Regions from separate parts of the Lacisediminihabitans sp. FW035 genome, predicted to be linked through region 1. Evidence: predicted binding sites of a transcription regulator. Region 1 holds the regulator's gene; the other holds the start of a gene.
The links. Region 1 encodes HrcA, which represses chaperone genes, less so after heat shock. Its sites were predicted from a motif close to TTNGCACTCGNNNNNNNCGAGTGCNAA; they were not measured.
Positions count from the first base shown of each region.

Region 1 (14,765 bases):
TCGTCGCAGCAGGAGGCATCGCTGCGGGGGACGAACTCCGTCAACGCCTCTCCCGTCCGGGAGACTGGCAGATCGCCGTGTGCGACGTCGGGCAGGGCGATGCGGTGCTCGTTCGCAGTCTCGGCCAGGTCGCCCTCGTGGACACAGGGCGCGACCCGAAGCGTCTCCGCCGATGCCTCGACGAGCTGGGGATCGGACGCATCGACTTTCTCGTACTCACGCACTGGGACCTCGATCACGTCGGCGGCACCTCCGCCGTCTTCGGACGGGTCACCCGGGCGATGATCGGGCCGACCGACGGATCTCCCGCTGCTGCGATCGGCGGCCGGCTGGCCGACGCCGGAGCAGTGGTGAGGCAGGGGAGTCAGGGACAGTCGGGCGTTCTCGGCGAGCTGGGCTGGGAGGTCCTCTGGCCGCGCGCGCGGCTGGGATCGGTCGCGCCGGGCAACGATGCGAGCGTGACGCTGCGATTCACCGGAGTCGGGGCCTGCCTGACCGGTTGCCTGTCATCGATCTTCCTCGGTGACCTCGGCGATCATCCGCAGGCGCTCCTGATGGCGGCGAATCGCATCGGTCCGGTGGATGTCGTCAAGGTCGCTCATCACGGGTCGGCCGACCAGAACCCGGCGTTGTATGCGGCGCTGCGTGCCACGGTCGGAGTTATCGGCGTCGGCCTCGATAACGGCTACGGGCATCCGACAGACCTGCTTCTCGGCATCCTCGCCGACACCGGCACCCTGCCGGCTCGCACCGATCTCGAGGGGATGGTGCTGCTGGCGCCGTCGCCGGGTGGAGGGGTGATCGTCTGGACCGAGCATCCGCTTCCTGCCGGTAAGGCGGTGTCGCGCTAGCGGAGCTGCGCACCGTGCAAATGGTGTCGGTGGTGTCGCATTAAACTGGGACGACAGCCGTTCAGGGTGACGCGATGCAGGGAGTCCAGTGGCAGGCAGGGCATCACCGAAGTCAGCACCGAAGACGACCAAAGCGGCGGTTTCGATCCCGCAGCTCGGTTGGGATCGCGTGCGCCCGGCCGCCGTCGTACTCGTCTCCGGCACCGAGGACTTCCTCGCCGAGCGCGCCATCCGCCAGCTTCGGGAGATATTGAAGGCGGAAGACCCGAGCCTCGAGATCAGCGATCTCGAGGCGGACGGCTACGGCCCGGGCGAGCTCATCACCCTGGCCAGCCCCTCACTCTTCGGCGAGCCGCGCCTGATCAGGGTGACCGGCGTGGAGAAGTGCACGGACGCCTTCATCGCAGAGACCCTGCAGTACCTCGAATCGCCGGCCGACGACACCTACCTGGTGCTTCGGCACGCCGGGGGAGTACGCGGCAAGAAGCTGCTCGACGCGATCCGCGGCGGCCTCGGCAGCGGCATCGAGATCGTCTGTGCCGATCTCAAGAAGGACTCCGAGAAGCTCGACTTCGCGGCTGCGGAGTTCGCTGTCGAGAATCGCCGCATCACGAGCGGTGCCCTCCGGGCGCTCGCGGGGGCATTCTCCGACGACCTCGCCGAACTCGCCGCGGCGTGCCAGCAGCTCATGGCCGACGCCAGCGAGGAGATCACCGAGGTCACGGTCGAGAAGTACTACTCCGGCCGGGTCGAGACCAACGCCTTCCGGGTCGCGGATGTCGCGATCGCCGGTCGGCGCGGTGACGCTCTCATCCTGCTGAGGCATGCTCTCGCGTCCGGGGCCGACCCGGTGCCGATCGTCGCCGCCTTCGCGAGCAAGCTCCGCACGATGGCCAAGATCTCCGGGGCTCGCGGAGGATCCGCCCAACTCGCCCAGCAATTCGGACTCGCACCCTGGCAGGTCGATCGTGCCCGTCGCGACCTGCAGGGCTGGGACGATCGCGGCCTCGGCCGGTGCATCGAACTCCTCGCCGAGACGGATGCCGCAATCAAGGGCGCGGGTCGCGATCCGGTCTTCGTGCTCGAGCGCCTCGTCGGGGTGATCAGCACCCGCGGTACGTCCTAGCGCGATCGGTGTCGGCCTGTCGCAATCGCTGTCGCTGTGTGGTGTGCCGGGGGTCGAGGCGGGTCGGTCCCGCACGGTGACAGGCAGCGACCATCGGCGGCACCGCACTGCCAACATCACTCTGTGGGCAACTGGAGCGTTGAACAGCAGGTTTTGGGCCGTTCTCGGCGCCAGGGAATGTCGAAGCGCACCGGCGAACGCGAAGATTCGGGAACGATGGTTCGAGTGGCAACATTCACTCGCGAACGCCCAGCCGCGCACGTTCACCTGTGAACATTCATCCGCACACGTCCTCTCGCGAACCCCGGCCACGCGCCCTGGCCAGCCACGCCCGCGCAAAGCCCCCGCCGCGCAGTGCAGAAAGCCCGCCACCGCGAACGGTGACGGGCTTTCGGTAAGTCTGGTGCTTAGAGTGCAGCGACCTGCTTGGCGATGGCCGACTTGCGGTTCGCGGCCTGGTTCTTGTGGATGACACCCTTGCTTGCGGCCTTGTCGAGCTTCTTCGACGCGAGCGCGAGAGCGGTGGCGGCAGTGGCGGCGTCACCGGCGACGATGGCCTCGCGCGCGGAGCGCACAGCGGTCTTGACCTCGCTCTTGACGGCCTTGTTGCGGTCCTGGGACTTCTTGTTGGTTCCGATGCGCTTGATCTGCGACTTGATGTTTGCCAATGTCTAACTTTCTCTGTGGTTCGAACGGTTGAGGGCAGCCGCGAACCGGTTCCATAACTGGGGATCCGGGCTGCGATTCGCGAAGTCATTCGGGTACCAAACGCTTCGCGCAAGCCAACCATCAACGATACCAGTGCGTCAGCGATCCGGCAATGTGAGCGGGGAGCGTGTCGGATAGCGTCCATCGAGGATGCCGAGAAGCAGCCGGGCGGTCTCGACCGGGCGACGGAATCGAGCGGCAAGCCGCACCCCGGGCTGCCGAACGAGCCGGTGCTGTTGTGCGGCGGCGAGGAACGCGTGCTCCTGCATCCAGAACCGGTCGAACCGGCCGTTGAGCAGCCAGACCGGCACCTCGAGCCGGGACAGCGCCTGCCGGGTGTCGAGCGCGTCGAGCTGGCGGAGCGTGTCGGCGAAGTGCTCCGATGGGGCGACTGCGCCCGACGAACCCGCACGCACGAAGGCGGAGGATGCGGCGCTGCTGAAGGAGGCGCCTCTGTCGGGAAGCATGTGGTGGGTGCTGGTGGACGCGATCCGGTAGCTGTCGAGCACCCAGCTGAGGGCCTGGGTGCCGCAACCCACCGCGACGACCCCGCCGACGGTGTCGATGAGCGAGCCGCACTCGACCGCGAGATGGCCGCCGAGGCCGCGCCCGACGATGAACACCGGTGAGGTGCCGAGTGAGCGCACAGCATCCGCCACGGTGACCAGGGACTCACCGATGGAGAAAGGCTCACCGATGCGGGACCCGTGCCCGGGAAGCTCGACCACGACCACCGGATGCCCGTGGGCCTCGAGGATGTCGCGCTGCGGTGCCCACTCGGCACTCGAGCCGCGGAGGCCGTGGACGAGCACGACGGGGGTGGGCATGGCACGATGCTAACCGCTCCGAGCGCCGTAATAGCCTGACAGTATGCCGTCTCTTTCCCCGCACATCGCGTCGGTGCCCCCATCGGGCATCCGCCGCATCTTCGAGATCGCCCTCGAGCTCGACGACGTGATCTCGCTCGCGGTCGGTGAGCCCGATCGGCCGGTGGCCCCTCACATCCTCGCGGCGGGCGCCCAGGCCTGGCGCGACGACCTCACGAACTACTCCGCGAACGGCGGGATTCCGCCCTTGCGCTCCGCCCTCGTGGAGAAGCTGGCGCGAGAGAACGACATTCACGTCGACGTGGAACGGGTCTGGGTGACTCTCGGCGCGACCCAGGGTCTCTTCCAGGCGATGCGCCTGGTGCTCTCGACCGGCGACGAGGTGCTGGTGCCGGATCCCGGCTACACCACCTTCACGATGAACGCCCGCCTTCTTGAGGCTGTGCCGGTGCCGTATTCGCTGCGCCCGGCACACGGGTTCGCTCCCGATCTCGATGAACTCGAGCGACTCGTCACCGACCGCACCCGCGTCATCATCGTCAATTCGCCGTCGAATCCTCTCGGGGTGGTCCTCGATGAGCAGCAGCTGCGCTCCCTCCTCGACTTCGCCCGGCGACACGACCTCTGGGTGATCAGCGACGAGGTCTACGAATACTTCACCTACGGTGCACGACACCGGAGCATCGCGAGTCTCGACACCGACGACCGGGTGTTCAGCGTCTTCTCCCTCTCCAAGACCTACGCGATGACCGGCGCACGTATCGGCTACCTGGTGACTCCGCCCGGGCTCGCACAGGTCATGCGCACGGTTCAGGAGGCCTCGATCAGTTGCGTCGGGATGCCTGACCAGTACGCCGCGGTCGCCGCCATCACCGGTGATCACCAGCATGTCGCCGACTCCCGCGAGCACTACCGGGCCAATCTCGAGGCCGCCTGCGCGCTGCTCGACGCGCGGGGCATCCGCTACCAGCGCCCCGGCGGCGCCTTCTACCTGTGGGTGGATGTCGCACACTTCAGTGGCGGCGACGTCGCGGCCTGGGCCGAGCACTTCCTGCTCCATGACCGCGTCGCCGTGGCTCCGGGCAGCGCGTTCGGGCGGTCCGGGGAGGGCTGGATCAGGGTGTCGCTCGCCGCAGAGCAGTCTGTGCTGCTCGCGGGGCTCGGGCGGCTGCCGGCGGTCGCCCGGCCGCAGTCGTAGACCTCGGGGGATCAGCCGCGGGCAACGCGGGGGTTATCCCCATGGTCGTCGGGCGGGGCATTTTCTACCCTGAAAGGACACCAACCGACCCAGGAGAGACCATGACCACCCCGATCATCGACAGCGCACCGATCAGCACGGGAACGGCGCCCGTAACGCCCGTCGACACCACGCGCACCCTCGGCATCACGAGCCTCGTGCTCGGACTCGCCTCGATCGCCTTCGGCTATACCGTGCTCGTTCCGATCGCCGCGATCGTTATCGGGGCGGTCGGGCTCAGCCACGAACCGGCCGGCCGCAGCTACAGCGTGTGGGGAATCATCGTCGGCGCCGTTTCGCTGGCGCTGCCGGCGATCGCCCTGCTCTTCGGGCTCGCTTTCCTCGCCCCATTCGGGCTCTTCGCCCTCGTCTTCGGCCAGTAGCAGCGGGCAGCCCCGTCGGCATCCCGCGCCGACGGGGCTCCGCAGTCCCGTCGGGATCACGCGCCGACGGGGCTCCGCATGTCGGTCGGCGCGGGTCGTGGGAGAATTGTTCGACCCCACGGCACTGATACGAAGGATTTGCGTGAGCCCCAGAGCACTGAAGGCCCTCGAGCCGGCTTCGACCGACCCGGCCTTCATCCGCAACTTCTGCATCATCGCCCACATCGATCACGGCAAGTCCACGCTGGCCGACCGGATGCTGCAGATCACCGGTGTCGTGAGCGACCGGGACATGCGCGCGCAGTATCTCGACCGCATGGATATCGAGCGCGAGCGCGGAATCACGATCAAGAGCCAGGCCGTGCGGATGCCGTGGGCTCTGACGTCCGAGTCTGGGGACGTCCAGACCTACGCCCTCAACATGATCGACACCCCCGGCCACGTCGACTTCACCTACGAGGTCTCCCGGTCGCTCGCCGCCTGCGAGGGCGCGATCCTGCTCGTGGATGCCGCACAAGGGATCGAGGCCCAGACGCTCGCGAACCTGTACCTCGCCCTCGACAACGACCTGACGATCATCCCGGTGCTCAACAAGATCGACCTGCCAGCAGCGGATCCCGAGAAGTACATCAAGGAGATCGTCGGTCTGCTCGGCTGCAAGCCGGAGGACATCCTGCTCGTCTCCGGCAAGACCGGTGTCGGCGTGCCCGAGCTCCTCGACCGGGCGACCCGCCTCATCCCGCCGCCGGTCGGCGACCCGGCCGCGCCCGCCCGCGCCATGATCTTCGACTCCGTCTACGACGCCTACCGCGGCGTCATCACCTACGTGCGCATGATCGACGGGGCGCTGAAGCCTCGCGAGAAGATCATGATGATGAGCACCAAGAGCGCCCATGAGGTGCTCGAGATCGGCGTGAGCGCACCGGAGCCGACTCCCACCAAGGGGCTCGGTGTCGGCGAGGTCGGCTATCTCATCACCGGCGTCAAGGACGTGCGCCTCAGCAAGGTCGGCGACACCGTCACGAGCTTCATGAAGCCCGCGACTGTCGCGCTGAAGGGCTACTCCGAACCGATGCCGATGGTGTTCTCGGGCGTCTACCCGATCGACGGCTCCGACTATCCGGTTCTGCGCGAGGCCCTCGACAAGCTCAAGCTCTCGGATGCCGCGCTCGTCTACGAGCCCGAAACCTCCGTCGCGCTCGGCTTCGGCTTCCGCTGCGGATTCCTCGGCCTCCTGCATCTCGAGATCGTGACCGAGCGCCTCGAGCGCGAGTTCGGGCTCGATCTCATCGCTACCGCGCCGTCCGTGATCTACCAGGTCACGACCGACGACAAGAAGACAGTCACCGTGACCAACCCGAGCGAGTTCCCCGGCGGAAAGATCGCGTCGGTGAGTGAACCGGTGGTGAAGGCATCCATCCTCACGCCAAAGGACTTCGTCGGCACCGTGATGGAACTCTGCCAGGGCCGCCGCGGCACCATGCAGGGCATGGAATACGTCGGCGAGGACCGGGTGGAGCTGCACTACACCATGCCGCTCGGCGAGATCGTGTTCGACTTCTTCGACCAGTTGAAGAGCCGCACCGCCGGCTACGCCTCGCTGGACTACGAGCCGACCGGCGACCAGGATGCGGACCTCGTGAAGGTCGACATCCTGCTGCAGGGCGAGGCGGTGGATGCCTTCAGCGCCATCGTTCATCGCGACAAGGCGTACGCCTATGGCGTGCTCATGACCGAGCGGCTTAAGAAGCTCATCCCGCGGCAGCAGTTCGAGGTGCCGATCCAGGCCGCCATCGGGGCGCGCATCATCGCCCGCGAGTCGATCAGCGCGATGCGCAAGGACGTGCTCGCCAAGTGCTACGGCGGTGACATCACCCGCAAGCGGAAGCTCCTCGAGAAGCAGAAGGAGGGAAAGAAGCGCATGAAGATGGTGGGCCGGGTCGAGGTCCCGCAGGAGGCGTTCATCGCGGCGCTCTCCGGCGACACGGAGACCAAGAAGGACAAGTAGCAGTATCCACGCCCCTGCCGAGGATCAGTCCGGCATCCGCTGTGGCTATGCTTCCGCTGCCCTTCCGTTCCGCTTTCGATGCCCTTCCCTTCCGTTTCGCTTTCGATGCGCTTCCGATGCCCGCACGCTCCGATACCCGCACGCTCCGGTGCGAAATGCAGGGAAGCCTGTGACGGATGTTGCCTCCTGAGCCACAACTGCATTACTGGTAACCTCCGGTCCTGCATTTCGAACCCGCGGCCGGCTGTCTCCGTTCTCGACGGTGTGAATTGTGGCCGCCGCGCCCCTCGGTCTCACCGCTCAGGCGCGAACTGTTCCGGGGCGAGCTGTTCCGGGGCGAAATGTTTCTGCGCGAACTGTCCCGTGCGAACTGTCCAGCGCGAACTGTCCCTTGCGAAAAGTTCCCGTGCGAAATGCAGGGAAACCTGTGACGGATGTTGCCTACTGAGGCACACCTGCCCCCCTGGTAACACCCGGTCCTGCATTTCTGACCAGCAACCGGTGGTGACCCTGGCCGGGAGGGCGAACTCGACGGGCGAAGCGTGACCCGACGGCGGAGCCGTGCGGCTGAGCGAACGCGGATTAACCCCCCCGGCGAACGGCCCGCATGGACTACACGACGAATGGCCCGCATGGACTAAACGGCGAATGGCCCGCATGGACTACACGACGAACGGCCCGCACGGACTACACGACGAATGGCCCGCACGGACAATAAAGTGGGCGACAGCCGAACCTCCTTTGTGAGTCGGCACAACGTTCGTGAACGTACGACCGCGGCGCGGTATTCTGCGACCATGAGCGATTACCGTCCCCCTGTGTCCGATCTGGCCTTCGTCCTCGAGCACGTGGTGGGGTATCCGCAGGTCGCCGCCCTTCCCGGCTACGAGCACGCCGATCTCGAGACCGTCGTGGGACTCCTCGAAGACTGCGGCGACTTCATGGTCAAGGTCGTGGCTCCCACCAACCAGTCGGGGGATGTCGAGGGCGCGCAGCGCGACCCCGACGGCACCGTCCGCACGCCGGCGGCCTTCAAGTCCGCCTACCGCCAGTACGTCGATGCCGGGTGGGGCAGTGTGCCGTTCCCCGAGGAGTTCGACGGCGGCGGATTCCCGTGGTCGGTCGGTCTCGCCATCCAGGAGATGCTCGGCTCGTCGAACATGGCCTTCGCGCTCTGCCCGCTGCTCACCCAGGGCGCCATCGACGCCCTGCTCCACTATGGCGACGAGGCCCAGAAGAAGACCTACCTGCCGAAGATGATCAGCGGCGAGTGGACCGGCACGATGAACCTCACCGAGCCCCAGGCCGGATCGGATGTCGGGGCCCTCACCACCCGCGCCGTTCCGAACGGCGACGGCACCTACGCCATCACCGGCCAGAAGATCTACATCACCTACGGCGAGCACGACCTCTCCGAGCAGATCGTGCACCTTGTCCTCGCGCGTACGCCGGGAGCGCCCGCCGGCACCCGCGGGATCTCCTGTTTCATCGTGCCGAAGTTCCACGTGCACGAGGACGGCTCGCTCGGCGAGCACAACGGCGTCTCCTGCCTCTCGATCGAGCACAAGCTCGGCATCCATGGGGCTCCCACTTGCGTGCTCTCGTACGAGGACGCCACCGGGTACCTCATCGGCGAGGAGAACCTCGGCATGCGCATCATGTTCGTCATGATGAACAGCGCCCGGCTGTCGGTCGGCACCCAGGGTCTCTCGATCGGGGAGCGCGCCTACCAGGGGTCACTCGCCTACGCCCAGGAGCGCACTCAGGGCAAGGCGATCGGCGCCACCGTCGATTCGCCGATCATCGACTTCCCCGACGTGCGCCGAATGCTCATGACGCAGAAGGCCTACCTGTCCGCCCTCCGTCGCCTCGTGCTGTTCAACGCGGTGCAGATCGACCTCAGCACTCACAGCACCGACGAGGCGGCTCGGGTGCGCGCCGCCGAGATCGTCGGGCTGCTCACCCCGATCAGCAAGTCCTTCGGCACAGACCTCGGCGTGGAGCTCACCTCCCTCGCCCTCCAGGTCTACGGCGGAATGGGCTACATCGAAGAAACCGGAGCAGCCCAGCACTTCCGCGATGTGCGCATCACGCCGATCTACGAAGGCACCAACGGCATCCAGGCCGCCGACCTCGTCGGCCGCAAGCTCGCAGTGCGGGGTGGAGCATCCTTCCTCGAGTTCATCGCCACCATGCGTGAGACGGATGCGGAGCTCGCCACCGCTGGAGACGCGTTCGAAACGATCCGCGTCCAGCTGCGCACGCAGCTCGACTCGCTCGAAGCGGCGACCGGATGGATGCTGCGCACCGGCCAGTCCGACCCGAACGCCGTGCTCGCCGGCTCGTCGCCGTACCTGCGTATGTGGGGGCTCACCGTCGGCGGTTGGTTGATGGCGCGGTCCGCCCTCGCGGGTGAGGCCACCGGGGATGCGGACCTCGCGGAAACCCAGCTCGTGCTCGCGCGGTTCTATGCCGAGCAGCTCCTTCCCCAGGCGGCCGGCCTGTTCGGTGCGGCCACCGGGGGAGCGCGCGACCTCTTCGCCCTCGACGCCGACCAGCTGGCCGGGTCGGTGCGGGTTCCGAGCAGCGCCCTCGGCTAGGCCGGCCGACGGAAGTGCGAGCCGGCGCCGGTAGAATCGGCCTATGCCCGCACCATCCGTCCCGAGAATCGGTGATCGTTAGATGCCCGCGAAGTTGCCGCTCTGGGAGCGGCCCGTCACTTATGCGACCGTGGGGGCGACCCAGTCCTCGGACCTGCTCGCCAAGTCCCCGGCGGGCTACCGGCCGTTCCGTCAGCGCTCCCGTATCGGGCATGGAGACGCACGGTGGGACTACGCCTGGAACGAGGTGATGTCGTGGGGTATCCAGCGCAACAGCGGGTTCCGCATCGACGTCGCAGACGTGCCGGCAGCGGTGAGCGACCAGACCTACGTCCCGGTGGCGTTCGATGAGGCCGGTGCCCCGGTCACCTCTTCGGTCATGACCGACGAAGTGGTCTTCGGCCCCGATGGAGCCCCGTTCATCGTGCCGGGCGACTCGGTGCTGCTCGGCATCCCGTTCGGGCCATTCCACGTGACGGCACCGGCGCGGGTCGTCTATGTGGTCGACGAGCTGAACCGCAAGGGATTCGCCTACGGCACCCTTCCCGGGCATCCGGAGAGCGGAGAGGAGTCCTTCATAGTCGAACAGACGGACGACGGATCGGTCTGGCTCGAGATCAGCGCGTTCTCGCGGCCCGCGAACGCGTTCTGGTGGATCGTCTTCCCGGTGCTGCGGCTCACGCAGGCGTATTACACGCGCCGGTACTTCGAGTCCCTCTCCGGGCCGCTCCCCGCAGCCCCCGCAGCCTGATGCCGAGCGCCCTGCCGCTCGCGGATCCGGCACCGTCCGACGGCACGCTTCCCACATCCGTCGTCGCCGGAGCCGTCGACCGCAACTTCGGTGTGTACCTGCACGTGCCGTTCTGCCGGGTGCGGTGCGGCTACTGCGATTTCAACACCTACACCTCCGATGAGCTTCGCGGGGCGAAGCGCACGGACTACGCCGGGCAGGCGATTGCCGAGGTCGCCCTCGCCCGGCAGGTGATGATGCGCGCCGAGCTGCCCGACCGGGCCGTATCAACGGTCTTCTTCGGAGGCGGCACCCCCACGATGCTCCCCGTCTCCGATCTCGCATCGATGCTCGGTGCGGTCGCGGACACCTGGGGCCTCGTGCACGGCGCCGAGGTCACGACCGAGGCCAACCCCGACTCGGTGGATGCCGACTACCTCCGTTCGCTCGCGGACGCCGGATTCACCCGCGTGTCATTCGGAATGCAGTCGGCCGTGCCGCATGTGCTCGCGACCCTCGAGCGAACCCACGATCCCGAACGCGTGCCGCTCGTGGTGCAGTGGGCGCGGGATGCCGGCCTCGCGGTGAGCCTCGACCTGATCTATGGGACGCCCGGGGAATCCCTCGCGGACTGGCGCGAGTCGCTCGAGCACGCGATCGCGCAGAACCCGGACCACCTCTCGGCGTATTCCCTAATCGTGGAGGACGGCACGAAACTGGCTCGGCAGATCCGGCGCGGAGAAGTGGCGCAGCCCGACGAAGACCTGCAAGCCGATATGTACGAGCTGGCGGACGAACTGCTCGGGGCCGCAGGCTATGACTGGTACGAGGTGAGCAACTGGTCGCGCGAATCGCCGACGGCCGACGCCGGGATCAGCGACGGTGCGGAGCATCGTTCCCGTCACAATCTCGCCTACTGGCAGGGACACGACTGGTGGGGGATCGGCCCGGGGGCGCACAGCCACATCGGAGGAGTGCGCTGGTGGAACGTGAAGCACCCGGCCGCCTACGCCGATCGGATCGGGGCCGGCCTGTCACCGGGCGCCGGGAGGGAGACGCTCGACGATGAGACCCGCCGGGTGGAGAGCGTGCTGCTCGGAACCCGCATCCGCGAGGGACTGGTGATCGCCGAGCTGCCTGCGAGGGCACGAACTGCCGTCGCCGGCCTGATCGGCGATGGGCTCGTGGACGGTGCCTCCGCGATCCGCGGGTCGCTGGTGCTCACCCTGCGCGGGCGGCTGCTCGCCGACGCCGTAGTTCGCCGCCTGCTCGAGTAGCCGATTCAGTTGCTGATGAACCGGATGGCCACCGGGTAGGTGTAGAGCTCGCCCCGGTTGGCCGCTATGGCGGCGATGATGCTGAAGACGATGTCGAGCACGGCGACGGCCAGGATGATGATCGCGCCGACGAACAGCCACAGGGTGAACAGTCCGACGAGGTAGCCGAGTAGAACGGTGAGTTGGAAGTTGAGTGCAGCGCGGGTGTGTTCGCGGACGAACGGACCACGGTCGCGAAGCACCAGGTATCCGATCAGCGCCGGAAGGAAGTGGAAGAAAATCCCGCCCAGGTGCACGAGCATCGCCCAGAGTTTCTCGTCGCTCGGACTGAGTGGCTGGGTCGTCTGGTACGGGGACGGAGTGTTTTCTGACATCCGCCCATTAAACACACAAGCCCGGCCGCGTGCGGCCGGGCTTGTGTGAAAACCGATTACTTGATGAAGCGTACCGATGCCGGGTAGCGGTAGCCGACGCCATCCTTCGCCTTGACGAAGCCCTGGATCGACCAGATGAGGCTGATCACCCAAATGGCAAGGGGGAAGATCCAGCCGATCAGACCCCAGAAGCCGAGTGTGACGACGGTGAGGATGGAGTTGAGAATGAAGACGGCAACCTGCGCAATGGCGGCGGTGATCTGGAAGTTCAGTGCTTCCTTCGCCTCGCTGTTGGTGAAGCTGCCGCGGTCCTTGAACACGAGCCAGATGATCAGCGAAGGCAGGAATCCGATGATGCCCCCGAGGTGAGCGAACGAAGCCCACTGGCGGTCCTCGGCCTCGGTGAGGGGTGCTGCCGGTTGCGGTGCAGCCGGCGTGGAGATGGGGTCGGTCATGTGCAGAGCCTTTCGGTGAGCGGATCGATCCTGCGTGTGGCCAGGACGGACTTCGGGCGTGATCTCGCTGAACCCCCGATCGAGGGCGGTGCACGAGCACATGCATAAGGTAGCGCCCCCGTTGCTGTGCGTGCAATGCCTTCACGGTGGTGTGTCACGGTACAATTGGCAGTCTGCAGTAGTGAGTGCCAAGTATCCGTGGTGCGAAATCTGCGCGTTGAGAGAGCGGGGTGGTCGGGATGGTGTCAGAGCGCGGCCTCGATGTGCTCCGCGTCATCGTGCAGGACTACGTCGCCTCGCGAGAGCCGGTCGGCTCGAAGTCGATAGTCGACCGACACTCCTTCGGCGTATCGGCCGCCACCATCCGCAACGACATGGCGCTGCTCGAGGAGGAAGAGCTGATTGCCGCGCCGCACACCTCCTCCGGCCGCATCCCCACGGACAAGGGCTACCGCGTCTTCGTAAACCAGCTTGCCGACCTTCGACCGCTCAGCCCCGCCCAGCGCACCGCGATCGAGACCTTCCTCGGGTCATCCGCCGATCTCGACCAGGTGCTCGGACGCACGGTGCGATTGCTTTCCCAGCTCACACAGCAGGTGGCGCTCGTGCAGTACCCCTCGCTCTCGCGCTCCCGAATCCGACACGTCGAACTCGTGCGGCTCGCGTCATCGCGGGTAATGACCGTACTCATCACCGACACGGGACGGGTCGAGCAGAGGCTGCTCGACGTGTCCGACGAGTTGGAGGAGGGTTTCCTCTCGCAACTCGGCTCACGCCTCAACGCCTCGCTGGGAGGCCTCGGGCTCGCGGAGGCGGCCGAGAAGCTCTCGCAGCTGCCCGATCAGTTCTCCGCTTCGGAGGCTCCGGCAGTCGGCCGGATCGCCTCGGCGCTCATCGAGCAGGTGCTCGCCAATCGCCAGGACAAACTGGTCATGGCCGGAACCGCGAACCTGGTGCGTACCGAGGAAGACTTCAGCGGCAGCATCTACCCTGTTCTGGAGGCGATCGAGGAGCAGGTGACACTTCTCCGCCTGTTCGGCGAGATGGAGCCCGACCAGAACGGGTTCTCGGTGTCGATCGGCAAAGAGAACGCCTCGTTCGGCCTCGGAGAGACCTCGGTGCTGACGACGGGGTACGCGACCTCTGGTGGAGAGGTGTCACGCCTCGGCGTGATCGGCCCCACCCGCATGGACTATTCGAACAACATCGCGGCAGTGAGAGCTGTCGCCCGCTACCTGTCCCGCCTGCTCGGCGAAGACTGAACACCTGAAGGAATTTTGATTGGCTGACCACTACGAAGTACTCGGTGTCGATCGCAGCGCGACCACCGATGAGATCAAGAAGGCGTACCGTCGCCTCGCCAGGGAGCTGCACCCTGACGTGAACCCCGGGGCGGATGCCTCGGAGCAGTTCAAGCTCGTCACGCATGCGTACGACGTGCTGTCCGATGCGCAGCAACGGCAGCAGTACGACCTGGGGCCGCAGACCGGCTTCGGAGGGCAGGGCGGGCAGGGCTTCGGCGGCTTCGGCGACATCTTCGAGTCGTTCTTCGGCGGCGGTCAGACCCGCGGCCCGCGCTCGCGTCGCGAACGCGGCCAGGACGCGCTGGTGCGGGTGGAAGTCGACCTCGACGAGATCATCTTCGGCACGACGCGCGACATCGAGGTGGACACCGCGGTGCTGTGCGAGACCTGCGACGGATCCTGCTGTGCCCCGGGGACGACTCCCGTCACCTGCGACATCTGCCACGGCAGCGGACAGATCCAGCGCACGGTGCGCAGCCTGCTTGGCAACGTGATGACATCGAGCCCCTGTGGCACCTGCCGCGGCTACGGCACCGTCATCCCGAACCCCTGCCCCACCTGCCAGGGCCAGGGTCGCGTGCGCGCGCGCCGCAGCATCCCGGTCGACATCCCCGCGGGTGTCGACACCGGACTGCGCCTGCAGATGCCGAACCAGGGCGAGGTCGGGCCCGCTGGCGGAACCGCTGGCGACCTCTACCTCGAGATCAAGGTGCGTCACCACGATGTCTTCAGCCGCAACGGCGACGACATCCTCGCCACTCTCGAAGTGCAGATGACGGATGCCATCCTCGGCACCAAGACGACGCTCAAGACGCTCGACGGAGACGTCTCGGTCGAGATCCGACCGGGCACGCAGAGCGCAGAGGTCATCACGATCAAGGAGCG
Region 1 is NZ_CM142187.1:1,508,521-1,523,285, forward strand. Features, by position in the region: gene ACVXZ4_RS07310 (ComEC/Rec2 family competence protein) at 1-851, shown strand, start outside; gene holA (DNA polymerase III subunit delta) at 940-1,977, shown strand; gene rpsT (30S ribosomal protein S20) at 2,385-2,645, opposite strand; gene ACVXZ4_RS07325 (alpha/beta fold hydrolase) at 2,784-3,512, opposite strand; gene ACVXZ4_RS07330 (pyridoxal phosphate-dependent aminotransferase) at 3,556-4,710, shown strand; gene ACVXZ4_RS07335 (hypothetical protein) at 4,812-5,132, shown strand; gene lepA (translation elongation factor 4) at 5,275-7,140, shown strand; gene ACVXZ4_RS07345 (acyl-CoA dehydrogenase) at 7,938-9,740, shown strand; gene ACVXZ4_RS07350 (DUF1990 family protein) at 9,823-10,491, shown strand; gene hemW (radical SAM family heme chaperone HemW) at 10,491-11,747, shown strand; gene ACVXZ4_RS07360 (DUF4870 domain-containing protein) at 11,753-12,121, opposite strand; gene ACVXZ4_RS07365 (DUF4870 domain-containing protein) at 12,178-12,576, opposite strand; gene hrcA (heat-inducible transcriptional repressor HrcA) at 12,816-13,838, shown strand; gene dnaJ (molecular chaperone DnaJ) at 13,858-14,765, shown strand, end outside.

Region 2 (14,765 bases), 1.9 Mb from region 1:
GCTTCCGGGCGCCGGCCGGTCGGTGTCGTCGCACGCGATCCCCGGGTCTCCGGTGAGTTCATCGCGGCGGCGGTCATGGCAGGCTTCGCGAGCTCCGGCGTCGACGTGCTCGATGCCGGAATCATCCCGACTCCGGCCGCCGCGTTCCTGATCGCCGACATCCAGGCCGATTTCGGCGTGGTGATCTCGGCATCGCACAATGCGGCTCCCGACAACGGCATCAAATTCTTCGCGGTAGGCGGCACGAAGCTGCCGGATGAGGTCGAGGACCGCATCGAAGCCGCTCTCGGCGAGAAGAAGCTGGCCCCGACCGGAGTCGAGGTCGGGCGCATCCGCCGGTTCGCGGATGCCGAGGACCGGTACGTCGTGCATCTCCTGTCGACGCTGGGCTCCCGTCTCGACGGCATCCATGTGGTGCTCGACTGCGCAAACGGGGCCGCCGCCGGCATCTCCCCGGAGGTCTTCACGGATGCCGGGGCGACCGTCACGGTCATCGGTTCCGAGCCGGACGGGTACAACATCAACGACGGGGTCGGATCCACCCACCTCGACGTGCTCGCCGCAGCGGTGCTGGAGCACGGCGCCGACGTAGGGATCGCCCATGACGGCGACGCCGACCGCTGCCTCGCGGTCGACCATCTCGGCCGGGTCGTCGACGGTGACCAGATCATGGCGATCCTCGCCGTCTCCATGAAGGAGCGTGGCCTCCTCACCGATGACACCCTCGTGGCGACGGTCATGTCGAACCTCGGGCTGAAGGTCGCGATGGCCGAGCACGGGATCACCCTTCTGCAGACCGCGGTGGGTGACCGCTACGTGCTCGAGACCCTCACCGAGAAGGGGCTCAGCCTGGGCGGCGAGCAGTCCGGCCATGTGATCATGAGCGAATTCGCGACGACGGGTGACGGCATCCTCACCGGGCTCCACGTGCTCGCGGAGATGGCCCGCACCGGCAAGTCGCTCGCGGAGCTCGCTTCCGTGATGACGGTCTTCCCCCAGGTCATGATCAATGTGAGAGACGTGGATCACCACGGCCTGGCCACGAATACGGTGATCGCGGATGCGGTTCGCGCAGCCGAGGAGCGCCTCGGCGAGACCGGACGAGTGCTGCTGCGCAAGTCCGGAACCGAGCCCATGGTGCGCGTGATGGTCGAGGCAGAGGACCAACCGACCGCGCAGGCGATCACGGAGTCCCTGGCCGAGGTCGTGCGGGAGCAACTCGCTCGCTGACGATTCAGGGCGCTGCTGCCTCAGTGAGGCATCCGTCCCACGGGCGGGCGCGCCTGCCCGGCCGCGCCGCGCCTGCCCGGCCGCGCCGCGCCTGCCCGGCCGCGCCGCGGTTGCCCACCCGGGTGGGGTATCGCCAGCATGCCCGGCCGTCGGTAACTGCTCTCTTGCGCGGATGAGGCGACCGTTCGTGACGGGTCGCCGCGGCGGGGGCCAGCGCCCGGGACGACTTCATCGCACGGGCTCCGCCCGGCCCGACCATCCGTCGATGGATGTTCTGTGCGGGGCCGGTCACGACATCGAGTGACGGTTCGATCACCGCTGGCCGCCGACGGGCCGCTCCCGCGCAGACGGGCCGCTCCCGCGCAGCCGGGCCGCTCCCGCGCAGCCGGGCCGCTCCCGCTCAGCCGGGCCGCTCCCGCTCAGCCGGGCCGCGTCCGTCCGCCAGCCCGGCCGTCGGTAACTGCTCCCTGGCGCGGATGAGGCGACCGTTGGTGACGGGTCGCCGCGCGGGCGGGGCCGAAACGCGGCACCATCTAATCGCGGCATAGCCCGCCGATCCGTCGGTGGATGCTCCCTGAGCGGCCGGTCACGACGTCCAGTGACGGTTCGACCACCGCTGGCCGCACGCCGGAGACCGCGCGGTTGCGGCGCAGGGGTCCGCTAGAGCTTTCGCAACAAGACGCTGTTGACGGCGTGGTCTGTGCCCTTGCGCAGCACGAGATCGGCGCGGGATCTCGTGGGCAGCACGTTCTGAAGCAGGTTCGGCTCGTTGATGCGCTTCCAGATATCCGCTGCGCGGGCCACGGCCTCCTCGTGGCTGAGGCTCGCGAACCGGTGGAAATAGGACTTCGGGTTCGTGAAGGCACCCTGTTGCAGCTTGAGGAAGCGTTCCTCGTACCAGCGGGCGATGTCGGCCGTGCGGGCATCCACATAAACGGTGAAGTCGAACAGGTCGCTGATCGCCAGGCCGTGGCCCGACGACGGCGGTTGGAGCACATTGAGACCCTCGACGATGAGGATGTCGGGACGCCGCACCACGATCTCGGCATCACTGATGATGTCGTAGCTGAGGTGCGAATAGAACGGGGCGCGCACCTCTTCTGCGCCGCTCTTCACTTTCGTGACGAAGCGCAGGAGCGCGCGGCGGTCGTAGGACTCGGGGAATCCTTTGCGCTCCATCAGGCCCCGCCGCTCGAGCTCGGCGTTGGGCAGCAGGAACCCGTCGGTGGTCACGAGCTCGACCCGGGGGGTGTCCTCCCAGCGCGACAGCAGTTCCCTCAGGAGCCGGGCGCTCGTCGACTTGCCGACGGCGACGGATCCGGCCACCCCGATCACGAAGGGGGTCGCGGGTGAGTCCCGACCGAGAAAACGACTGGTGTCGCGATGGAGCTGTCGTGCTCCGACGGCGTAGAGGCTGATGAGCTTGCTGAGCGGGAGGTAGACATCCGTCACTTCGCTCAGGTCCAGGCGGTCGCCGAGGCCCCGCAGTCCCACGATCTCGGTAGGGGAGAGGGGTAACTCGGTGGTCGGCGCGAGCGCCGCCCAGTCGGCGCGGTCGATCTCGACGAAGGGTGTCGAGTTGGCGGGCGTCGAGTGGGCCGCGGTCGAATGGGCCTTATCGGACATAGGAATTCAGGCTACCGGAGAGCGCGGATGCCGGCGGCCGGGCGGATGCGCGGCCCCGGTACCGTAAAATCGGTTTCCATGTGTGGAATCGTGGGATACGTCGGAAGCAACCAGAGCATCGAAGTACTACTGGGGGGCCTGCGCCGACTCGAATACCGCGGCTACGACTCGGCGGGCATCGCCGTGATCGACCCTGAGGGTGAGCTGCACACGCGCAAGCGGGCCGGCAAGCTCCAGGTGCTCATCGACGACCTCGACGGTCTTCAATTGGCGAACGGCGCGACCGGCATCGGGCACACCCGCTGGGCGACCCACGGCGGTCCGAACGACCAGAATGCGCATCCGCATCTCGGCGACGACGGCAAGCTCGCGCTCATCCACAATGGCATCATCGAGAACTTCGCCGAACTCAAGGCCGAGCTGGTGGCTTCCCACCCGAACACCGTTTTCACCAGTGAGACCGACACCGAGGTCGCGGCGCTGCTCGTGGGTCTCGAATACCAGAAGACCGGTGACCTCGCCTTCGCCCTTCGCAACGTCGTCGACCGGCTGCACGGTGCGTTCACACTCCTCGTGCTGCACAAGGACCAGCCAGGGGTCGTCGTCGGCGCGCGCCGCAACTCTCCCCTGGTGATCGGTCTCGGTGACGGCGAGAACTTCCTCGGTTCGGATGTCGCGGCTTTCGTGGAGCACACGCGTCGCGCCATGGCGATCGGCCAGGACCAGCTCGTGACCATCACCGCCGACAGCGTCACCGTCACCGACTTCCTCGGAAACCCGGTGGAGACCGAGGAATTCGAGATCGCCTGGGACGCCTCGGCGGCCGAGAAGGGTGGCTGGTCGAGCTTCATGGCCAAGGAGATCAGCGAGGAGCCCGACGCGGTGGCCAAGACCCTGCTCGGCCGCATCGCCGACGGGGCGGTGCGACTTCACGAGCTCGACGCCCTCGGAGACCAGGCCCTTCGTGATATCGACCGCATCGTGATCCTCGGCTGCGGAACCGCAAACTACTCCGGCATGCTCGGCAAGTACGCGATCGAGAAGTGGGCGCGGATCCCCGTGGATGTGGAGCTCTCCCACGAGTTCCGCTACCGCGACCCCGTGATCGATGCTCGCACCCTCGTCGTGTCGATCAGCCAGTCCGGCGAGACGATGGACACCCTGATGGCCGTCAAGTACGCCGTCGCCGCCGGGGCAAAGACCCTGTCGATCTGCAACACGCAGGGCGCAACCATCGCCCGGGAATCCGACGCCGTGATCTACACGCACGCCGGACCAGAGGTCGCCGTGGCATCCACCAAGGCATTCGTCGCGCAGGTGGCCGCGCTCTACCTGTTCGGCCTGCACGTGGCCCGGGTGCGCCAGACGCTTTCCACCGTGGAGATCGCCGATCTCCTCGGCGAACTCGAGGCGCTGCCCGATCAGCTCTCCACGGTGCTCGAGCAGCACGACGCCATCACCCAACTCGCGGGCTGGATGACGGACACCCGCTCCGTGCTCTTCCTCGGCAGGCATGCGGGCTACCCGGTGGCCCTCGAGGGTGCCCTCAAGCTCAAGGAGCTCGCCTACATCCACGCAGAGGGATTCGCGGCTGGTGAGCTCAAGCACGGCCCGATCGCGCTGATCGAGCCCGGCCAGCCCGTGTTCGTGATCGTTCCGAGCCCGCGCGCGAAGGATTCCCTGCATCCCAAGGTCGTCTCCAACATCCAGGAGATCCGCGCCCGCGGTGCCCGCATCCTCGCCATCGCCGAGGAGGGGGATGTCTCGGTACTCCCGTACGCCGACACCGTGATCCGTATTCCGCTCGCCTCCACGCTGTTCGAGCCGCTGCTTGCCGTGGCTCCGCTGCAGATCTTCGCCATGGAACTCGCCGCGGCGAAGGGCCTAGACGTAGACCAGCCCCGCAACCTCGCTAAGTCAGTCACGGTCGAGTAGCGCGGGCACAAGCGCGGTCGAAGGGCACTCCATGATCATCGGCATCGGCGTGGATGTCGTCGATCTCGCCCGTTTCGAGCGCGCGACTTCACGCACCCCGGGGGTTCTCCGACGCTTGTTCGCCGAGAGCGAACAATGGGACGGAGAGGCAAGAAGATCCCTCAGTTCCATGGCCGCGCGGTTTGCGGCGAAGGAGGCGGTCATCAAGGCGATCGGCGATTCCACCGGAGTGCGCTGGCACGACATGGCGGTCGTGTCCGACGGCTTTCGCAACCCGTCGATCGAGGTCTACAACGCTCTCGCGGCGATCGTCGCCGCCCGCGGAATCACCGCCATCCACCTGTCGATGAGTCACGATGCCGGTGTCGCCATCGCCTACGTGATCGCCGAGGGCCCGGACTCGCCCGCCACCGGGGGGCTCGGATGACCGGGATGACGCGGCCGCTTCGCGAGGCCCGCGTCGATCTCGAGGCAGTGGCGCACAACATCCGCACGATGCGTGCCGGCATCGGGGGCGCCCGGCTCATGACCGTGGTCAAGTCCCGCGCCTACGGTCACGGCGCCGTGCCCGTCGCGCGCGCCGCTGTCGCCGCTGGCACGGACTGGCTCGGCGTCGTGGACATCGCGGAGGCGCTCGAGCTGCGCGCGGCCGGGATCGACACGCCGATCCTGGCCTGGCTCCACGGCCCGGAAGCCGGATTCGACGAAGCGATCGCCGCCGGCATCGACCTCGGGGTGCACTACCGGGAACAGCTCGACCGGGTCGCGGATGCCGTGGGCGTCGCATCCGTTCAGCTGAAGGTGGACACCGGCCTCGGTCGCAACGGTGCCGCTGAGCCCGAGTGGAGTGCGCTCTTCGCCGCGGCCTCGGCGCACGAGCGCGCGGGGCGACTGCGCGTCCGCGGCCTCTGGAGTCATCTCGCGAACGCGGGGGAGGCGGAAGACCTCGCCCAGGTGGCGGCCTTCGAACGGGCGATCGCGGATGCCGTCGCTGCCGGGCTCGACCCCGAACTCCGCCATCTCGCGGCGACCGCCGGCGCGCTGCGCGTGCCGTCGGCCCGATTCGGTCTCGTGCGGGTCGGCATCGGCACCTACGGCCTCTCGCCCTTCGACGACGCGACCTCCGCCGACCTCGGACTCCGCCCGGCCCTCGAGCTGAGCGCAGCGATCGTCTCGGTCAAACGCGTAAAAGCGGGCAGCGGTGTCTCCTACGGCTACGACTATCGCACCGATGCGGAGTCGACCCTCGCGCTCGTGCCCCTCGGCTACGCCGACGGCATCCCGCGTCAGGCCTCGGGACGCGCGCCGGTCTCGATCAACGGTCGGCGGTATCGCATCGCCGGGCGCGTGGCCATGGACCAGTTCGTCGTCGATCTGGGTGATGACGAGGTCGCTGTGGGCGACCGCGCCGTGCTGTTCGGCGACCCCGCCACCGGCGTGCCAGCGGTGGAAGAGTGGGCTAGGGCGGCCGACACGATCAACTACGAGATCGTCACCCGCCTCGGCGGAAGAATCGAGTGGACCTATGCAGCTCGAGATTGATACCCCGGAACACATGGCAGAACTCGGCGCGCGTCTCGCCCTCGAGTTGCGTGCTGGTGACCTCGTCGCGCTCAACGGCGAGCTCGGCGCGGGCAAGACCACCCTCACCCGCGGACTCGGCGACCAGCTCGGTGTGCGCGGATCGGTGACGAGCCCCACCTTCGTGCTCGCCCGCACCCATCGGCGTGCCGCCGGAGGCCCGCCCCTCGTGCACGTGGACGCCTATCGTCTCGGCAGCGCGGCCGAGCTCGACGACCTCGACATCGACTGGGCGGCGTCGATCGTGGTCGTCGAATGGGCAGCTGGGATGCTCGACGGCGTCGCCGAACACTGGATCGAGATCGACATCCGCCGGCCGACTGGCGCCGGCCCCGACATTCGGGAGGGCGACGAGCCGGTCGAACCGCGCACTGTCACGGTCACGGGCCACGGTGCCCGGTGGCGGGACCTTAGGCTGGACTGATGCTGCTCGCGATCGATACCTCCGCCGGCACGAGCATCGCCGTGGTGGACCGGGACCGGGGCATCCTGTCGGAAGTGAACGAGTCCGACACCCGGCGCCATGCCGAGGTGATCGGCGAGGCGATCCTGTTCGCGATCGAGCGGTCCGGCATCGCGATCGCCGAACTGTCCGGGGTCACGGCCGGGATGGGCCCTGGCCCGTTCACCGGACTCCGGGTGGGCATCGCCGCGGCGCAGGCGTTCGCTTTCGGGGCATCCATCCCCCTGGTGCGGGTGGTGAGCCACGATGCCGTCGCCTGGGGTCATTTCGCCGCGGGTAACGAGGGCCCTCTCCTCGTCGTGACCGATGCCCGCCGCCGCGAGGTGTACTTCTCGGCCTATTCCGGGGTCGATGCGGAAGGCCTCCCGATTCGCGTGCAGGGTCCGGGTCTCTGTCGCCCCGACGACCTGTCCACGGCCGTCGACGGCTATTCGGGCTACCACCGCGTCGATGCGGCCGAGGTGTCCGCGGCGTCCGCCGGCCTGCTCGCCGAAGGCCTTTTCCTTCACAAGCGCGCCTTCGCCGGGCCGGAAGCCCTCTACCTCCGGGCACCGGATGTCACGGTGTCGGCCGGTCCGAAGCGGGTGAGCTGAGTGAGCTGGCAGTTGCGGCGCGCGACGATTGAAGACCTCGCGCGGATCATGGAGATCGAGTCCGGCACTTTCGGCACCGATGCCTGGTCGAGCGACGCGATGCTCAGCGACCTGCGCAACCCGCAGTGCTACTACCTCGTCGCCGACCGCGTGGGATTCCCCGGCGAGCTCGACGGCTACGCCGGGCTGTTCGCGCCGAAGGGGGCGCACGCGGGCGACATCCAGACCATCGCCGTCGCGGAGTCCGCCCGGCGTGGCGGGCTCGGGCGGGCGCTCATGAACGCCCTCATCGGGGAGGCCCGCAAGCGCGGCGCGACCGAGGTGTTCCTCGAGGTTCGGGCCGACAATCCCGGCCCGAAGCGGTTGTACGAGAGTCTCGGTTTCGCGGAGATCGCGGTCCGGGTGGCGTACTACCAACCGGATGGCGTCGATGCCATCGTGATGCGTCTCGTCGTGCCCGCACCCGTGACGTCACCGGCGGTCGGGCAGTGACCGGCGGCGCACTCGTGCTCGGGATCGAGACGAGCTGTGATGAGACCGGGATCGGCATCGTACGAGGCACGACTCTCCTCGCGAATGTGATCGCGTCGTCGATGGACGAGCATGCCCGCTATGGCGGGGTCGTTCCCGAGATCGCGGCCCGCGCACACCTCGAGGCGCTCACTCCGGCGCTCACTGCGGCGCTTGCCGAGGCCGGGGTGACGCTCGCCGAGCTCGATGCGATCGCGGTGACAAGTGGGCCAGGTCTCTCCGGTGCGCTCATGGTGGGGGTCGGCGCCGCTAAGGCGCTCGCCGTAGCGCTGGACAAGCCCCTCTATGCGATCAACCACCTCGTCGGCCACGTCGGTGCCGACGTGCTGCGTGACGACGGCACCGACATCGAACTGCCCACCATCGCGCTGCTGGTCTCGGGCGGGCACACCTCTCTCTTGCACGTGCGAGACCTGATCGCCGACGTCGAACTGCTCGGGGAGACTATCGACGACGCCGCAGGGGAGGCTTTCGACAAGGTCGCCCGACTACTCGGGCTGCCCTACCCCGGAGGCCCTCAGATCGACCGGGTCGCCGCGGACGGCGACCCGAAGGCCATCCGATTTCCCCGCGGACTCAGCCAGCCCAAAGACATGGAGAAGCATCGCTACGACTTCTCCTTCTCGGGGCTGAAGACCGCGGTGGCGCGCTGGGTAGAGCAGAAGCGCGATTCGGGCGAAGAAGTGCCGGTGGCGGATGTCGCGGCGAGCTTCCGCGAAGCGGTCACCGACGTGCTGCTCACCAAGGCGGTCGCGGCCTGCCAGGACCTCGGGGTACCGCGGTTGCTCCTCGGCGGCGGTGTCGTGGCCAACGCCAGGGTCCGGGAGGTCGCGGCCGAGCGCTGCGCGGCCGCAGGCATCGAGCTGCGGATCCCCCCGCTCGCCCTCTGCACCGACAACGGAGCAATGATCGCGGCGATCGCGGCGCGACTGATCGCGGCCGGCCACCCGCCATCCGCGTTGTCCTTCGGAGCCGACTCGACCCTGCCCGTCACCACCATCCAGGCGTGAGTCGAGAGCCGCTGTTACGGTGGCCCTGTTTGACATGCCACCACGGCGGTGAAAGGCTGTGAATCGCCTGACACCGACAACGTTCTCAAAGGAGCAACCATGACTGACCCCGACAACGGCGCCGTGCCGCCGGTACCGCCGCCAGCCTCGCCCGTGACTCCGCCTGTCGCGCCCCCCGTGGCGCCGCCGACTCCTCCGGCCGGAGACGGTTACACGACTGCCCCTCCCGCCTATGCTTCCGCGGGTGTCATCGCCCCTAAGAAGACCCTCAGCCTCATCGGAATGATCGCCGGGATCGTCGGTCTTCTCGGTTTCTGGATCGTCTTCATCCCCATCATCGGATCGGTGCTTCAGCTCTTCATCCCCGGTGCCGCCCTTGTGCTCGGTATCCTCGGTCGCAAGCGCGAAGGCGTACCGGCAAAGGGGTTCTGGATAACCGCGATCATCACCGGGATCGTCGGCCTGGTCATCGCGGTCATCGCCCTTATCGGTTGGATCGCCCTCTTCGCCATCGGTGGCGCCAACGGCGCCTTCGACTCGAACAACTACTAGTCGCTCAGTTCGCGACCGCCAGGGTCCGTCTCCTTCGGGAGACGGGCCCTTCGTCATTCCGGGCGCACGTCGGCGACGGCTCGTCAGCCGCGGAAGGTGACGCGCTCGCACAGCAGCGCGGTGTGCCTCCCCGAGACGCGGGTGAGCACGAGAGTGGCCGAGGCGGGACCGTGCAGCGCGAGCTTCTTCCGGAAGGCCGCGGGGTCGACATCCACCCCCCTCTTCTTGATCTCGAGTGACCCGATGCCGCGGGTCGCGAATTCCCTCTTCAGGCGCCGTTCGTCGAGGGGGAAGGATTCGATCACCCGGAAGCAGGCCGCGAAGGGCGTCTCGACGGCGCCGTCCGAGGTGAGGTAGGCGATGCCGTCGCTCACCATGGTCGCCCCGATGCGGCGGCCGAGATCGCCGATCAGGCGCGAACGGATGACCGCCCCATCCGGCTCGTAGAGGTAGCGGCCCAGCGTGCCGGTGCCCACGTCCGCGCTGTCCTCTGCCGAGGAGAGCTCGGCGGTGCCGTGTTCGCCGATCACTAGAGCGGACCGGCGGATGCCCAGGCGGGCGAGCACGCCGAACCAGAGTCCCAGCTCGACGACGTCGCGGTCCACCGAGACCCACTGCGCCTCCGCGTCGGCGGGGATGAGGTCGCGGTCGATCCCGGGACCGAGCTTGATGCCGGTCGGCAGGCGCTCCGCGATGCCGAAGGCGAAGTCCAGGGTCGGCGAGTAGTCCGACGGGTCGGTCAGGCGGGAGGTGTTCTGGTGCCCCGCGGTGCGCCGTGCCGGATCGAGGAAGACCCCGTCGAACCGCTCGAGGTCGAACGTCGTCACGTCGCCGTGCACGACGGAGGCGTTGGGCCAGAGCGCGAGGTTGTAGGTGGCGATCGCGGCCGTCACCTCGTCGAGTTCGACCGCCGTCACGTCGACGTCGAGGGACGCGAGGGCGAGGGCGTCCCCGCCGATGCCGCTTCCGAGGTCGGCGACGCGGGTGAGCCCGGCCGCCTGGAAGCGCCCGGCATGCAGGGCGGCGACGCGGAGGCGGGTCGCCTGTTCGAGCCCGGCCTCGGTGAAGAGCATCCGCTCGGCGAACGGGCCGAATTTGGCCACGGCCTTCGCCCGCAGCTTCGACTGGCTCAGAACTGCGGCGACGAGGCCCGGGGAGTGCCCGGCGCGACGGAGGTCGTTCACCGTCTTCAGCACATCCGCGCTCGACTGCCACGGGGGGAGCGAATCGAGCAGCCGCAGCCCGTCTGACGACAGCAGTTCGATGAGCTCGGAGGATTCCATCGCCCCACCGTACCAACCCGTCGATTGGCACTCACCTTGCAGGAGTGCTAACGCGCGGCTAAGCTACATCTGGCACTCTCCTCTGGAGGGTGCTAACCCTCCAGATTTCGAAGTACTTCAAGAAAGAGGTCAACCGTGGCAGTCTCCATCAAGCCGCTCGAAGATCGCATTGTCATCAAGCAGGTCGAGGCCGAGCAGACCACTGCGTCCGGACTCGTCATCCCGGACACCGCGAAGGAGAAGCCCCAGGAGGGCGAGGTCGTCGCTGTGGGACCGGGTCGCATCGACGACAACGGCAACCGCATCCCCCTCGACATCGCCGTCGGCGACAAGGTCATCTACTCCAAGTACGGCGGAACCGAGGTGAAGTACGGCGGGGAAGACCTGCTCGTGCTGTCGGCTCGCGACGTGCTCGCGGTCGTCACTCACTGACAACGCTTCCTCGAAGGGCCCGTTCCGAATCACTCGGAACGGGCCCTTCGTCATTCGGGCTGCCGCAAGTGCCGTAACATCCCCATGATGTCCAGCAGCAGAACACCCGAACAGTCCACAGAGCGATCGGGTGTGGCGATGGCCGTCGCGGCCTACGCACTCTGGGGCGTCCTGCCGCTCTATTTCCTGTTGCTCCAGCCTGCGGGTGCGTTCGAGATCGTCGCGCTGCGCATCCTCTTCTCGCTGGTGTTCTGCGCCATCATCATCACCGTCACACGCCAGTGGCGAGCGCTGGTCGCCCTCCTGCGACAGCCGCGCATCGTCTTCACGATGGGCCTCGCCGCGGCCTTCATCTACGTGAACTGGCAGGTCTATGTCTTCGCAACCCTCGAGGGCAAGGTGATCGAGGCATCGCTCGGCTACTTCATCAATCCCATCGTCACCGTTCTGCTCGGAGTGATCTTCCTTCGCGAACGGCTGCGGATCGCCCAGTGGATCGCCGTCGGCACGAGTTTCGTCGCGGTGGTGGTGCTCGCCTTCAACTACGGCGCCCTGCCCTGGATCTCCCTCGTTCTCGCCTTCTCCTTCGGGCTCTACGGCCTCATCAAGAAGTGGGTGGGACCCGCCGTGGATGCCGTTGGCGGCCTCACCCTCGAAACGGCGTGGCTCACGCCCGTCGCGATCGTGCAGCTGGCCGTTGTCGGCACGAGCGCCGGCCTCACTTTCGGCACGGTGAGCCTCGCCCACACGCTGCTGCTGGTGAGCGCCGGGGTCGTGACCGCCGTTCCGCTGCTGCTCTTCGCCGCCGCAGCACGGCGCCTCCCTCTGGTCTATCTCGGCCTCATCCAGTACCTCGCTCCGGTGCTCCAGTTCATCGTCGGCGCGTTCGTGCTCGGCGAGAACATGCCGCCCGCGCGCTGGATCGGCTTCAGCCTCGTGTGGGTTGCGCTCGCGATCCTCTCGGTGGATGTCTTCCTCTCCGGGCGTCGCGTCCGTCGCGCCTCGCCGGTGCCCGAGTGACCGAACTGTAAGGTTCGGAATACCCGATCGACCCGAAGGACCTCCATGTCGCGCTCCCGAACGCTTCCGGCTGTCGTCGCGGGAGTGCTCTTCAGCCTCGCTCTCGTGTCGTGTTCGACCCCCGCGCCGACGCCTGTCACGCCGGCGCCGACCGCGACCGCGACAGTGCCGCCCGCCGGTGACGGTGTTCTGCGCATCGGCACCCTCTTCCCCAGTACTGGCGCACAGTCCTACCTCGGGGGCGCGCAAGCCGCCGGGGTCGCGGTCGCCGTGAAGGAGATCAACGACGACGGGGGGGTGCTTGGCAAGCCCGTGGAGATCCTGGCCCGCGACTCGGGTGACGTGACGACCGGAACGATCGAAGCGTCCATCGCCGACCTCGTGACCGCGAAGGCGGATGTGCTCATCGGGCCGTCCTCATCGGTCCTGGCCGAGCGGGTGCTCCCGAATATCGTCGCGGCGAAGCTGCCGATGATCTCGCCGGCCGCGACCTCGGTGCGCCTGGCCACGCAGGCATCGCAGGGCTTCTTCTTTCGCACCATCGGGTCCGCCGCGTTGGAGGGAGACGCCCTTGCCAAGACCATCGGCGGGGGCACGGCCCGCATCGCGATCGTCTACTTCGACGACGACATGGGCCGGGCGGTACTCGGCACGATGCGCGCCGCACTCGGGGCATCCGGTGGCCTGGTCGGCGTGCAGAAGATCACCGCAGCCACGAAGGATCCGGCGCCGATCGTCGCTGCTGTGAAGGCGGCGAAGCCGGACGACGTGGTGTTCGTGAGCCCGTTCAGCGCAATGGAACAGAACAAGAGCATGATCACCCAGCTCACCGCTGCCGGCCTGGGCGGCGCACGGCTCTGGCTCACCGGACAGAACACCGCCGACTACTCGCAGGCGCTCCCCATCGGAACGCTGACGAACGTCAACGGACTCCTCGAGGGAGCCACGCCGACGGCCGCCTTCGCCGCCCGCGTGGCGGCGATCGCTCCGACCGTCACCGACCTGACCTACGCGGAAGAGGCTTACGACGCCACGATCCTCGCCGGCCTTGCCGCAGCGGTCGCGAGGGATGCTGACGGCGCTGCGATCGCCGCAACACTGCGGGAGGTCTCGACCGGAGGCATCGAGTGCACGACCTTTCGCGAGTGTCTCGACGTGCTGAAGACGTCGTCCGACATCGACTACGACGGAATCTCGGGAGCCACCAATTTCGATGCCGCGGGTGACACTAGTCCCGCGCACTTCGGGCTCTACCGCTACAACGCGGCAGGACGCTTCGCCCGGGTGGGCGAGATCATCGCCGGCTGAGGTCCCGGAGGGCGACCGAAGCGTGCGCCGTGGCCGAAACGGAGCATTTCGACCGGAGAACGATCTCAACGTAACGAAAAGTAACGATTAGACCGTGTTACGTGGCTGTAACACGCACGTATTGTTTCCAGACCTTCGGGGCAATACCTTCGATAACAGTGCAGTACCCCGTATTGTCACGTCCTCATCACAACTCAACGCAAGGAGCATCATGAGCGTTTTCGCGAAGGCTAAGGCCTCCCGCTCACGGGCTCTCAAGTCCACCATCAGTGGTATCGCGATCCTCGGTGTCAGCGCGCTTCTTCTCAGCGCCTGCGCATCCACGGGCAGCACCACCTCTGGCAGCAAGGACCTGAGCCTCAAAATCGGCACCATTCTTCCGCAGACCGGAACCCTCGCGGTTCTCGGCCCGCCCGAGATCGCCGGGGCCGACCTCGCAGTGCAGGACATCAATGCGGCCAAGGCCGGGCTGAAGATCTCCGTCACCCACAAGGACTCGGGCGACACCACCACCGACATCGCGACCCAGTCGGCGACCGCGCTTCTCGCAGATGGCGTCTCGGTCATCATCGGCGCCGCGTCGTCGGGAGTCTCGAAGACCTTCATCGACCAGGTCACCCAGGCCGGCGTCGTGCAGATCTCCGGTGCGAACACCTCACCGGACTTCACCAACTACGCCGATGACGGCTACTACTGGCGCACCGCTCCGTCCGACGTGCTCCAGGGTCGCATCCTCGGGAACAAGATCCTGAAGGACGGCGCCACCAAGGTCGCCATCCTGTACATGAACGACGCGTACGGAACCGGCCTCGAGTCCAACGTGAAGAAGGCCCTCACCGCGGGTGGCGCGACCATCGCGGGCGAAGAGATCTTCGAGCCGGCATCCACCGACTTCAACAGCGCGATCACCTCGCTGCTCGCGACCAGCCCCGACGCGCTCGTGGTGATCTCGTTCGACGAGATCAAGACGATCGCGGAGCAGCTCGCGGCGAAGGGCTTCGACTTCAAGAAGTTCTACGGTACGGACGGCAACTACGGAGTCATCGGAGCGAAGGACACCAACGTCGACATCGCCGGCGCGCAGTTCACCAACCCGGGTGTCGAGGCGACCAAGAAGTTCCAGGCCGACCTCCAGACTCTCGTCAAGAAGCAGGGGGCGTCCGAGCTCGGTGTCTTCAGCTATGCAGCAGAGACCTACGAC
Region 2 is NZ_CM142187.1:3,359,652-3,374,416, reverse strand. Features, by position in the region: gene glmM (phosphoglucosamine mutase) at 1-1,230, shown strand, start outside; gene coaA (type I pantothenate kinase) at 1,891-2,856, opposite strand; gene glmS (glutamine--fructose-6-phosphate transaminase (isomerizing)) at 2,935-4,791, shown strand; gene ACVXZ4_RS16095 (holo-ACP synthase) at 4,823-5,218, shown strand; gene alr (alanine racemase) at 5,215-6,333, shown strand; gene tsaE (tRNA (adenosine(37)-N6)-threonylcarbamoyltransferase complex ATPase subunit type 1 TsaE) at 6,347-6,796, shown strand; gene tsaB (tRNA (adenosine(37)-N6)-threonylcarbamoyltransferase complex dimerization subunit type 1 TsaB) at 6,796-7,428, shown strand; gene rimI (ribosomal protein S18-alanine N-acetyltransferase) at 7,429-7,920, shown strand; gene tsaD (tRNA (adenosine(37)-N6)-threonylcarbamoyltransferase complex transferase subunit TsaD) at 7,917-8,969, shown strand; gene ACVXZ4_RS16065 (hypothetical protein) at 9,069-9,521, shown strand; gene ACVXZ4_RS16060 (THUMP-like domain-containing protein) at 9,605-10,804, opposite strand; gene groES (co-chaperone GroES) at 10,940-11,236, shown strand; gene rarD (EamA family transporter RarD) at 11,321-12,256, shown strand; gene ACVXZ4_RS16045 (ABC transporter substrate-binding protein) at 12,302-13,564, shown strand; gene ACVXZ4_RS16040 (ABC transporter substrate-binding protein) at 13,776-14,765, shown strand, end outside.
Region 2: groES (co-chaperone GroES) is a predicted target of HrcA. The motif match lies at 10,829-10,855, and genes of this name have one in related genera.